Linked DNA regions of Acetivibrio cellulolyticus CD2. The protein of the gene in region 3 interacts with the protein of the main gene of each other region in a pairwise test. Links are inferred from orthologs where the notes say so. Each region holds a gene or a part of one and is shown on either strand. Other genes may lie near its edges.

The links. The genes of interacting proteins can lie anywhere in the genome.
Region 1: the proteins of rlmB (region 3) and ACECE_RS0207115 interact in binary tests that used the Escherichia coli proteins (3 or more experiments, as listed by UniProt). The link is inferred for Acetivibrio cellulolyticus CD2 from one-to-one orthologs.
Region 2: the proteins of rlmB (region 3) and tsaE interact in binary tests that used the Escherichia coli proteins (3 or more experiments, as listed by UniProt). The link is inferred for Acetivibrio cellulolyticus CD2 from one-to-one orthologs.

What each region holds. Positions count from the first base shown.
Region 1 is NZ_JH556653.1:1,143,999-1,148,070, reverse strand. The notes cover bases 371-3,340. They hold ACECE_RS0207115 (bifunctional ADP-dependent NAD(P)H-hydrate dehydratase/NAD(P)H-hydrate epimerase), read left to right. Parts: upstream 371-1,044; coding sequence 1,045-2,637; downstream 2,638-3,340. Other genes in these bases: alr (alanine racemase), read left to right, coding at 3,261-3,340; ACECE_RS0207110 (CBS domain-containing protein), read left to right, coding at 2,731-3,180; ACECE_RS0207120 (hypothetical protein), read left to right, coding at 371-966. In the rest of the region: ACECE_RS0207125 (O-antigen ligase family protein), read left to right, coding at 1-140; more of ACECE_RS0207120, read left to right, coding at 274-370; more of alr, read left to right, coding at 3,341-4,072. UniProt on the Escherichia coli protein: Bifunctional enzyme that catalyzes the epimerization of the S- and R-forms of NAD(P)HX and the dehydration of the S-form of NAD(P)HX at the expense of ADP, which is converted to AMP.
Region 2 is NZ_JH556653.1:1,578,498-1,582,597, forward strand. Bases 733-3,730 are described here. They hold tsaE (tRNA (adenosine(37)-N6)-threonylcarbamoyltransferase complex ATPase subunit type 1 TsaE), read right to left. Parts: upstream 2,465-3,730; coding sequence 2,000-2,464; downstream 733-1,999. Other genes in these bases: rimI (ribosomal protein S18-alanine N-acetyltransferase), read right to left, coding at 776-1,234; tsaB (tRNA (adenosine(37)-N6)-threonylcarbamoyltransferase complex dimerization subunit type 1 TsaB), read right to left, coding at 1,234-1,950; ACECE_RS0208920 (amidohydrolase), read right to left, coding at 2,451-3,641. Outside these bases: ACECE_RS0208900 (Lon protease family protein), read right to left, coding at 1-578; ACECE_RS0208925 (hypothetical protein), read left to right, coding at 3,899-4,100. UniProt on the Escherichia coli protein: Required for the formation of a threonylcarbamoyl group on adenosine at position 37 (t(6)A37) in tRNAs that read codons beginning with adenine.
Region 3 is NZ_JH556653.1:1,753,578-1,757,676, forward strand. The notes cover bases 739-3,735. They hold rlmB (23S rRNA (guanosine(2251)-2'-O)-methyltransferase RlmB), read right to left. Parts: upstream 2,615-3,735; coding sequence 1,862-2,614; downstream 739-1,861. Other genes in these bases: sigH (RNA polymerase sporulation sigma factor SigH), read right to left, coding at 780-1,424; ACECE_RS0209765 (Mini-ribonuclease 3), read right to left, coding at 3,120-3,542. Also shown: cysS (cysteine--tRNA ligase), read right to left, coding at 3,776-4,099. UniProt on the Escherichia coli protein: Specifically methylates the ribose of guanosine 2251 in 23S rRNA.

The DNA of each region.
Region 1 (4,072 bases), 610 kb from region 3 along the record:
TAGGAATACTTACTATGGCAGCGGTTGAGTATATATGGTATTATCCTAGAGTTATGTTGTTCTTTTGGGTTGATGTAGCGATTGTTTTATCGGTTTTAAGCATTATAAGAATAAGGAAAAACAAACTTACGGAAAATTGATAACCATAACCTGATAATGACATGGATTAATTTCCAAGGAGTGCAGACCACAAGCATGTGCAGTGCGTTTTTAACATTAATGACGGATTAAAGAGGTATAATGTTGATAAGCGCCAGGTGAGGGGGATGTATTATGTTTAATCCACTTGAAAAGCTTTTTGAAAAGAAGGTTCAGCATCAGCGGAAAAAGTTTGATAGAAGGGTGCTTAAAAAAAACAATATACATCTTCTCATTCTTGATGAAAGGTGGAATGGGCTCTTTCAAAACACCCCTAAAACAGAGGAAATATTAGAATGTGAGAAAAAGCTTAGGGAGCTTATTAAGGACGATTCACGGTTTACTTCCGAAACCAAAGAGCTGGTGCACAGAAAAAAAGAGTGCATGGATAAAATTATAAAGCTCACTCCGGATGTGTTTGAGAAAAATGACGAACAGGCAAAACTTGAAATGCACAATTGTGAACAAGAAATAAAGCATATCAATGAAAGATTGAAGGAAATAGAAGAGGGGCTTGAGATTAATCCTGACAAAGTCAGAGATACTAATCTTGAGCTTCTTGAGCATACAGTGAATACTGTCTATTTTAAAATGCGCGAAAACCAGAAAATATATAGGGAACTGGAAGGTTTAATTGAGGTAACCAGGCAAAAGTTAAAAGAATATACTGAAGAGAAGGAGTTTTTATCCCAGGATGATACTGCTACTTATTCATATTTTCATGACCTTCTAGGAGGAGAAGAGCTGGAAAAATTGGATAGGGAATACTTTGGGGAAACTTTTACTACTTTAAGGCCTGAGAATAATGCCGATAATGAAAATGAGTAAAACTAACGATGAACATATAAAATACACCTTTATAAATATTAAATAGATACGTTGTAAAGAGCTGTCTGGAGGTAAATGATGAGAGCAGTAACACCTGACCAAATGAAGGAAATTGACAAAACTGCCATAAATGACTTTGGTATACCGGGGATGGTATTGATGGAGAATGCAGCCTTGGGGGTTGTCCGGGAGATTTCAAAAATCCTTGGCACTGATCCAGGCTGCATGGCGAGCAGTGCAGCGAAGCGAAACGAGCCAAGTAAAAAGGTTATTATACTTGCAGGTAAGGGTAACAACGGAGGAGACGCTTTTGCAGTTGCACGACACCTGTTTAACATGGGTGCCAGTGTAAGTGTATATGTGTTGTCAAAGCTTGTTGATATTACCGGAGATGCAAAGACCAACCTCGATATACTGGTCAAAATGGGAATTGAAATAAATGAAGTTACAAGAGATGAGCAAATCGATGAGGTTAAAAAGAGAGTAGAATTGGCAGATATAGTGGTGGATGGATTATTGGGCACGGGACTAAAAGGTGAGGTTAAAGGTATCATGGCGTGTGTTATTGAGCTTGTGAATGATTGCCATGTTCCTGTAATAGCTATAGATATTCCATCGGGAGTGAACGGAGAAACCGGAAAAGTATCAAGCTCATGTATTAAGGCTTGTACAACAGTGACTTTTGGGTTCCCGAAGATTGGGCAGCTAATACATCCGGGTTGTGACTATGTTGGAGATTTGAAAATTGTAGATATAGGAATACCTAAGGCAGCTGTCGATAACATCAAAATAAAAGGCCATTTAATTGACATGGAGTTTGTTTCACAATTAATACCAAGAAGGCGAAGAGACAGCAATAAAGGTACCTATGGAAAGATTCTTGTTGTAGCAGGATCTAGAGGAATGACAGGAGCGGCGTGTCTTACAGGTGGAGCAGCCTTAAGATCAGGAGCAGGGCTTGTTTATCTGGCAGCTCCGTTATCTTTAGTACCTGTTTACGCTGGGGCTTTAGTTGAGGCGGTTACAATACCTTTTGAAGATGAGAATAAAGGTTATCTTCCGAGGCAATCAATTTCAGGAATATTAGAGCAGCTCAATAATGTAAATGTTGCAGCAGTGGGGCCTGGTCTTTCAGCAGGGAATGAAATTGCAGATGTGGTATATAATATTATAAAAGGTTCAAGAGTACCTATTGTGCTTGATGCAGATGGTATAAATCTGGTAGCAAAAGATTTGTCCGTTCTAAAGGATATAAGAACGCAGATAGTTATGACTCCTCATCCGGGTGAGATGGCAAGATTAATAGGCACAAGTGTTAAAGAGGTCCAGAAGGACAGAGTTAATATTGCCAGAAATTTCTCAAAAGAATGGGGTGTAATCACTGTTCTAAAAGGTTCAAGAACTATCATTGCATCACCTGAAGGTGAAATCTATATAAATACTACAGGTAATCCGGGAATGTCTACAGGTGGAAGTGGAGATGTATTGACAGGAATTATCGCCGGGCTCATTGGGCAGGGACTAAAACCTCTGGATGCTTCAATTGCAGGAGTATATTTGCATGGAGCTTGTGGGGATAATATTGCAGCAGAAAAAGGTGAACATGGCCTTATTGCGGGCGATCTGGTTCGGGAAATTCCTAACCAAATAAAAATTTTACAATTGCCTTAATGGAGTAGCGGGATGAAACTGCATCGTTGAAATGGTTTGCTGCGGTTGGAAGCAATTGCTTTATTTAATATAAAAACAGAGGAGTGGTGTAAAATGAAGGCTAGAGATATTATGTCTACAGATGTAATTGCCATTAAGAAAGATACTACAGTTGAAGAGATTGCCCACTTATTATCTGAAAAGAATATCAGCGGAGTACCGGTTTTGGATGACAGCAGTAAAGTTATAGGAATGGTTTCGGAAAAGGATTTGCTATATAAAGACATTGAACCTCATTTCCCTCCTGTTGTAGAAATTCTTGGAGGACTGATATTTTTAAAAAGTGTAAAGCAATATAATGAAGAACTCAGGAAACTTGTTGCAACTAGAGCAGAAGAGATAATGACAAAAAAGGTGGTAACTATTGGACCGGACACTGAAGTTGAGCGGATTGCTGAACTTATGATTGAAAAGGATATTAACAGAATTCCTGTTGTTGATAATCAAAAGCTTGTGGGTATCATAAGCAGAGCAGATGTTATAAAGTACATATCACAGCGGTAATAGATTTTCAAGTAAGAGTTCCGCTGCGGATAGAATAGAATGTGAGCTAATTTACTGAAATAATGGATCGAGGGGTCGAAATGGACTACAAATTTAACAGGGCTTGGGCAGAGGTTAATCTTGACAATATAGCCCATAATGTAAAAGAGATAAGAAGAATAACAGACAAAAAGGCTGAAATAATGGGGGTTGTAAAAGCTGATGCTTACGGGCATGGTGTAATGGAAGTAGCTAAAACCTTGCTTGAAAATGGGGTTACACGATTGGCGGTTTCCATGCTTGATGAGGCTATTCAGTTAAGGAAAAACGGCATTGACGTACCGATACTGATACTTAGCTATACAGACCCTAGAAGGGCAGAAGAGATCATTTTAAATGATGTTACTCAGACGGTATTCAGTCACGACCTGGCAGAGGCGCTATCTGAAGCTGCCGTAAGGCTTGATAAAAATATAAAAATTCATATTAAAATAGATTCGGGAATGACAAGGGTAGGTTTTATGCCTGGCTACAGCGCAGTAAAGAATGTTGTAAAAATAAGTAAACTGCCTAAAATAATTATTGAAGGGTTGTTTACACACTTTGCATCATCAGATGAGATTGACAGAAGCTATACCTACATGCAGTTCGAAAGATTTATGAGTATTGTCAGTGAATTGAACCGTATAGGTATATATATTCCTGTAAAGCATGTTTGCAACAGTGCAGGTGTTATTGAATTCCCGGAGATGCATCTTAATATGGTAAGACCCGGGATTGCATTATATGGAATGTATCCTTCTGAAGAAGTTCAAAAGGACAGGATAAACCTGAAGCCGGCCATGACCTTAAAGGCAAACATAATACTGGTTAAGGACGTAGAAACAGATACCTGCATAAGTTATGGAAGGAT
Region 2 (4,100 bases), 180 kb from region 3 along the record:
TCCTCTTCAGATATGGTTTTACCTTCTACAACTGGGAGAAAGTATATACCAGCATTAGTTGTCTTCACCTTGAAGCCTTGTTTTTCAGCATCCTCATTCAGCCTTTCCAAAAGATCATTTCTTCTAGTCTGATACTCTTTTGCTATAGATGTTTTTTCCCTCTCATAATCTTCACTGTCAAAAGCTCTTGAAATCTCAAGCTGCAAAACCTTTACGAAATCCTCCATATCACCCTGGAATATCTTACCAAGACCTGCGGGTAAATTTAGCGCAGAAGGTTGATTTGGATTGTTAAAGTTATATACATAACACCAATCATCAGGTGTTTTGGCTTTTTGGGCAATTTTTTTCACATAATTCTGAGCATAACTAGTCTTACCTGTTCCGGTAGATCCGCTCATAAAAATGTTATACCCTCTGGTCTTTATTTTTAGCCCAAATTGCAGGGCTTTTGTTGCTCTTTCCTGCCCGATAATATCCTCTAATGCATCAAGTTCAGAAGTATCATTAAACTTAAAGGAATTCGGGTCACATTCTTTCCTAAGCATCTTATAAGGTAAACCTTTTATTCGCGGCATAATGCTTCCCCCTTTGGCACTGCTTTTAAGCAATTTAAGTTTTTAAACCGTATTATCAAAATCTCAAGATCAAAATAAAGACATTAGCAGAACAAGAGTCTAAGACATTATATTCTACTAAAACTTAAGAAAATCCTTTTTTTATTGTGTATATTTGTGTCACATTTTAGCAGTTTTCAAATTAAATCATGCAGGCCTTATATTGCGTTTTCTTTCCACATTATCATTGCATCTTCCTTATTATCTGCATAGTATTCCTTCCGAAAGCCTTCAACTTTAAATCCGAATTTAGTATACAAGTTTTGTGCTGGAATATTACTCCGTCTGACTTCAAGAGTCAGCCTTGCAATATCTTCCTTTATTGACAGGTCAATCAAGTTCCTTACCAGCATAAAACCTACACCATTTCTTCTATACTCAGGATGAACTGCAACATTTGTTATATGCCCTTCATCGCAAACTTTCCATAAACCGGCATAACCAACCGTTTTCCCATCTATTTTAGCTATAATATATCTTGCAAACTTATTATTTGTGACTTCCTCAATAAAGGCTTGCTTTGACCATGGAATTGCAAAGCTAAGCTTCTCTACCACCATCACCTCATCAATTTCATCTGACGTTAAGCGAGATACTTCAATTTTATATAAGCTCATTATTTTTCACCTTTTCCGCAGAGTTTCTTTTCTAACTCTCTTTCCGCCTGAGATTTTCTCAAATAGAAGGGCACCAATTCAAAACTACTCTCCGTCTTCCCGTCCTTAGCCATCTTAAGTGCAATTTCTGCCACTGATGACGCTCTTTGAAGTCTCACGCTCAAAGGTGCAAACTCACAATTTCCGTCAAGTTCCGATATGAAGAAATCTTTATGTAAATCGATCGCATCTCCTGTAAATATTACTTTCCTGTTCTTTTCCTTTATAATTTGTACCAACTCGGATACAGGTACTCCTATATACTCTGTAATCCTCTCGATCTTATTATCCTTGGTTTCGTATAGTGCTGTAAACACCTGATTGTTTCTGGCATCCAAAATCGGACAAATAATCAAACTGCTTGTAACAACATTATATGCCAAAGCATCTAATGTTGGAACACCGATTACCGGTTTCGACGTTGCATAAGCCATAGCTTTTGCCGTTGTAACACCGATTCTTAATCCGGTAAAAGAGCCTGGACCTATTGACGCTGCGAAAACATCAATATCCGCAGGCTTAATCTCCAAATCAGTTAGTATTTCTTTAACCATGACCATAAGCTTTTGTGAATGTGTCTTCTTATTATTTAATGAATACTCACCTAAAAGCTTTTCGCCATCCATTAATGCAACTGCAGCAACTACTGTAGACGTATCAATAGCAAGTACTTTCATATTAAAAACCTCTCATAATATATCATTAATATTTCAGGTATTTCTTTATTTAGAGTTTTAATCTATCAATGTAACCTTCGTACTTTTCACCTTGAAAATCAATAGAAATCTCTCTTGTATCCACACCGGAGGCAAGATCCTTGCTTATTTTCACCCATATAAGGTCATCAGGCAGAATACCTTTTATCAATTCAGCCCACTCAATGACAACTACACCCTCACCATAAAGATATTCCTCAAAACCAATATCATACATCTCTTCCGGGTCAGAAATCCTGTAGACATCAAAATGGTAAAGCGGAACTTCTGTCTTGTATTCGTTCACAATGGTGAAAGTAGGACTGGTTATATAATCTTCTATACCAAGAGCACTGGCTATTCCATTGGTAAGTGCTGTTTTACCGGTGCCCAAATCACCGGTCAGGCATACTACATCACCTCTGTTTAAAATGCTTCCAAGCGCCCTGCCAACTTGCGTAGTTTCATCTGCAGAATAGGTTTTAATTTGTTTCATCGTCTTTCCTTTCATATACTACCCGTCCATTTATAATAGTAGTAACAACCCTTGTCTTAAGCTCCAACGGAGGTCCATCCATTATTATTACATCGGCATCCTTTCCAGGTTCAAGGCTACCAACCCTTTTATCAATCTCTGTCAGCTCTGCAGCATTGATTGTTATAGCTTTAATCGCATCTTCTTCATTCATACCCTCCCTTACTGCAAGTGCAGCAGAAAGAGACAGATATTGGATAGGAACACAGGGATGATCTGTCATAATTGCTGTCTTAACACCCGACTTTGCCAGTATACCCGGAGCTTTAACACTTAAGTTTCTAAGTTCTACCTTTGATCTGTCTGAAATCATCGGACCGACAATTACAGGAACTCCTTCCTCAACCAAAATTTCTTTAATAAGGTGTCCCTCAGTACAATGCTCTATAGTAATCCTTATATCAAACTCCTTGGCAATCCTTATTGCAGTAATTATATCATCTGCTCTATGGGCATGCGCCTTTACCGGAATTTCCTTATTGAGCACCTTCAGTAGGGCTTCAAATTTCATATCATACTCGGGCTTGTCCACATTTTCCTTATCATTGTTATATTCGTCAAGAAGCTCCTTATACTCTTTTGCCTTCAAAAGACTTTCCCTCAAGATTGCAGCCGTTGCCATACGTGTTGATGGAGCCTGTTTTCTTTCATTGTAAACTGTTTTTGGATTTTCGCCTAATGCAACCTTTATTGCAACAGGATCTTTGACTATCATTTCTTCTATACGTTTTCCATAAGTCTTTAATGCAACAAACTGCCCGCCTATTACATTTGCACTTCCCGGTCCCGTTACAACCGTAGTAACTCCGCTTTCTAAAGCTTCCCTAAAACATCTGTCAAGATGATATACGGCATCAATTGCGCGCAAATGGGGAGTTACAGGGTCTGTCATTTCATTTCCATCGTCCCCTTCAAATCCAATAGAATCCTCCCACATCCCTACATGACAGTGGGCATCAATAAATCCCGGAAGCACATATTTACCTTCAGCATCTATAATATCCAAATCCTTCATATTCTTAAAACTTTTCTTATTCCGGCCTACTTCAACTATTTTTCCCTCATCAATAAGAATGTATCCATTATCGTAATCAGTACCTGTCATTGTAAGTACCTTTCCGTTTCTTATAAGCAGCATATGACCTCCAACTAAACACAATTTATAGATTTATTATATTTATTATATTTTATTATAACGTTTCTATAATTACAATCAAAATCTCAAGGGCACTAAGCCAATTCCACTTTAGCACATTTGCTTTGCAGATTTCTTAAATCCTGGGTTCCAGGACACTTTATTGGCTACATTTACCGGTTAATATTTTAAAAGTTTTATACGAAAATCTAGCTATAGGTTTAAGTATAGGCTTCATAATTATGGGAGGTAGAAAATATATGAAAGGAAAGAAAAAAATTATTTTTCTTACTATTGTCTTTGTAATTGCAACACAGATGCTAATTGCAAATGCTGTAGGAATTAATATTGTCGATCTGGTAAGACAAAAAACGACTTCACTTGCAACTCAATCTGCACTCAACTCGAGTGACACACTCAAGCAGGCAAAACAGGAAACCCTGGAGGAAACCTCCGAATATG
Region 3 (4,099 bases):
CTATTTTATATTAATTTTATATTAATACCCTGAATCCTTGAATTATTGTCATACGAACTAGCCCAAACCATTATAAACATCATTAGGACAATAAAGTAATACTTTAGCTTTGATGGAACATGACAAATACCCTAGAAAAAGATATAGATATCTTGATTTCCATATTCTATGTAAATAGCTTGCACTTTTAGTGTTGCAAACTATTTCTAGTAAATACTTAAGAAACTTATAAAAAGGTAGGGCTTAACCGATAACAAAGAAAGTAATTTTAATACAAAAATGCCTTATAGCTCATCAACAAAATAGTAATAAATTAATTTTTTCCTATTCAAAAATAATTGTTTACCACAAATAAAACAGATGCCGTTAAAGCATTGGATTTACTACATCGTAGCAGCAACAATCACAAACCAATTTAGCTACTTCTAGGCCTACTTTCGGACCAATAATTGTAAATTTTTCCGTAGATGCGGTTATTCTTGATACAATACAAAAAACCCTCGAAACACTGACCAATTAACGTTTCAAGGGTTCTATCACTGGAGCCCTCACCCGGAATCGGACCGGGGACCTCATCCTTACCATGGATGCGCTCTGCCGACTGAGCTATGAGGGCATATTAAATTTCGTGGAGCGGGTGATGGGAATCGAACCCACGCAGTCAGCTTGGGAAGCTGATATTCTACCATTGAATTACACCCGCCTGCAATTTCGAAGCAAAAAGAATTATACCACTAAAACAAAAAATAGTCTAGTGGTAATTTCTTGTTTTATACAAATTATTGCTTAGTTTCTTCCAAATATTTCTCCAGCTTACGTTTTACTCTCTGTAACGCATTGTCAATTGATTTTACATGCCTGTCCAATTCAATAGCTATTTCCTGATAGGATTTGCCTTCAAGATACAGCGCCAAAACCTCGCATTCCAATCCGCTCAAGATTTCACCCATTTTTTCCTCAATACCTGAAAATTCTTCCCTGTTAATTACCATTTCTTCAGGGTCGTTTATAGTGTCTTCACTGATAATATCCATAAGTGTACGATCGGATTCATCATCAAAAATTGGCTTGTTTAATGAGATATAAGAATTTAGAGGTATATGTTTCTGCCTTGTAGCTGTCTTTATCGCCGTAATAATCTGCCTTGTAATGCAAAGCTCGGCAAATGCACGGAATGAAGAAAGCTTGTCCTCTCTGAAATCTCTTATAGCTTTGTAAAGTCCGATCATACCTTCCTGAATGATGTCTTCTCTATCAGCTCCAATAAGGAAGTATGTTCTTGCCTTTGCGCGCACAAAACCTTTGTACTTATTTATCAAGTATTCGAGGGCCTTAAGATTGCCGGATTTTGTTTCATCAATTATTTCTTCATCAAGCATTGTACTAAAAGATCTAACTACCTCAACCTGTGCATTTGACTTCAAAATAATGCCCCCTCTTGTTATAATTTAATTACAAAAAATAGAGAAAAAATGCTATAAGAATAGAGGATAATATTTACCATGCCTTCAAGTCAAAAGTCACGAAAGTCAGTCGATAAGGCACGACTATGACAATTATATTCTAAAAAAAATGCAATGTCAAGTAATCTTTTAGAATACATTACTTGTCAAGCTCATCTTTTCAAGCTTTTTACCAATTCCGCATCAATATTGGACATTAAGTTCATGGTGTATCATTCTGACCCCACGAGTGTGTAGTACTATCCTCCGCTCCAAAAAATCAGATATTACAAACCTTATAACATGATCCTTTGAATATTCTCTATATAAATATCGGCAAATTGGTTTTTTTTCGTACATATAAATTGCAAATTCTCAAAATTTCTTTTTAACTTTACTTACAAATCGGCGGTTTTCCCTCACTTACCCCTTTGCTTCAGAATTTCATACATAACTATAGCTCCGGCTACAGCAGCATTGAGTGACGAAATCTGACCTTTCATAGGCAGATTCACAACAAAATCACATTTTTCGCTGACGAGTTTGCCCATTCCCTCTCCCTCACTACCTATTACCAATGCTATAGGCCCCTTCAAATCGATTTCATAGAAGGACTTTTCTCCGGATTGATCTGTTCCGACCACCCACAAATTCTGTTCTTTAAGATAATCAATCGTTTGAGCTATGTTGGTTACCCTGGCTACCGGTACATACTCTATAGCACCTGCTGATGCCTTTGATACAGCAGCAGTAAGGCCTATTGCTCTTCTTTTCGGTATAACCACGCCGTGGGCTCCAACTGCGTTTGCAGTCCTCAATATTGAACCTAAATTGTGAGGATCGGTTATTCCGTCCAGTATTATAATAAAAGGAGCTTCCCCTTTTGACTGCGCTATTTCCAAAATATCATCAACCTCAACGTAGTCCTTGACTGCTACAAAGGCAATTACTCCCTGATGTGAATGGGTTGTCGAGATTTTATCGAGGCTTACCCGGTCTGTTTCCTGTACGATAATTCCCTTTTCCCTTGCCAGAGCAATTATCTGCTTTATGGAGCCTTCCTTGTCGCCTTTTGATACAAGTATCTTATTTATAGTCCTGTCTGATTTTATAGCCTCAAGCACTGAGTTTCTTCCTTCAAGCTTGTCCAGGCCTTCATTCAGGTCCTCCATTTCTTTATTTTCTATCCTTGGAGGTCGTTCGTTAAATCTTTCTGGTCGTCCACTGGATCTTTCCGGCCGCTCATTGGATCTTTCTGGTCGTCCACCGGATCTTTCTGGTCGTTCATTGAATTTTTCTTTGCGTTCACCGAATCTTTCCGTGCGTTCACTGTTTTTTTGTGGTCTATCATTATAAAATTTTCTTTTGTTATCCGCCATTTTATTCAACTCTTTCTTTTATAGTATTACCAGTAATTTGCAGCACGCTATTCAAATGCTTTACAAATATACTTAGTCTGCTTGCATTCAGAATGATTAATAATTTTTCTCACCATTTCTATTCTTCTCAAAAATTTAGTCTTTTACATATTGTTTTTATAGATAAATGCTACCAACATTTATCTCATTATAACCAAATTGTAATAGCCGATATATAGCAAAAATTCAGAGTGCCATTAAATCTTGGGACATTTAGCCCCACTGGATTTCAGGACATTTGCTTCGCAAATTCCTTAAATCAGCCCTCTGAAATAGCCATCTTCAATACTTCCATCAAACGGTCGTTTTGCTTCCTTAAATACAGATACCCTATTAACGACTCAAAACCTGTAGCATATTTATATTCTGTCACATCAGCATTTTTTGGAATGGTGCCGGACTTGGCATTCCTTCCTCTTCTCACAATATCAAGCTCGTCCGGGTTTAATTTTTCCATTATTCTATGGATAATATCGGATTGCGCTTTAGCTTTTACAAAATTGATCGAACGCTTATGAAGTACATGTACAGGAATATTACCCTCGCTTACTAAAAGCGTACGTATAAAAACCTCATATACCGCATCACCTATATATGCCAGCACCAAAGGTGCCATATTGTTAATTTCACTTTCACGAAAGTCAAATTGACCTACAAACTTTTCAAACATATTCTCAATCATAATTTACATTCCTTGATCAAAGATTTCCATATATCGCAAATTATGATACGCCAATAGGTTAGGCATAATTTGCATACAATAATTTGTATTATATACTACACATTTTAACAAGTAAATATTATTGTACTCATAAACCAATATTTAATAACAAAATGAATACAGAATAGATCCTGCCGGAAAATTTATGCCCCCCGTCTTTAAATAAAGCACGAGGGGCATAAGGATAAAAATCATTAAACTCTTTTCCACTTAACTCCCTGCGGAGTGTCTTCAAGTACTATTCCCATATCTTTTAACTTATCCCTTATTTCATCGGAAAGCTTCCAGTTCTTTTCCTTTCTGGCCTGTTGTCTCTGGCTGATAAGAGCTTCAACCTCGCTGTCAAGATTGTTCTCCTTCTGCTTTTGGCCTATACCCAAAACTCCTCCCAGTTCTCTTATCAATGAATGGGAAAAATCAATTATTTCCTTGGAAGAGTTTGAGCTTGCAGTGATATTGGAGTTTACCTCTTTTACTATATCAAATATTGCTGCAATGGCATCTGCAGTGTTCAGGTC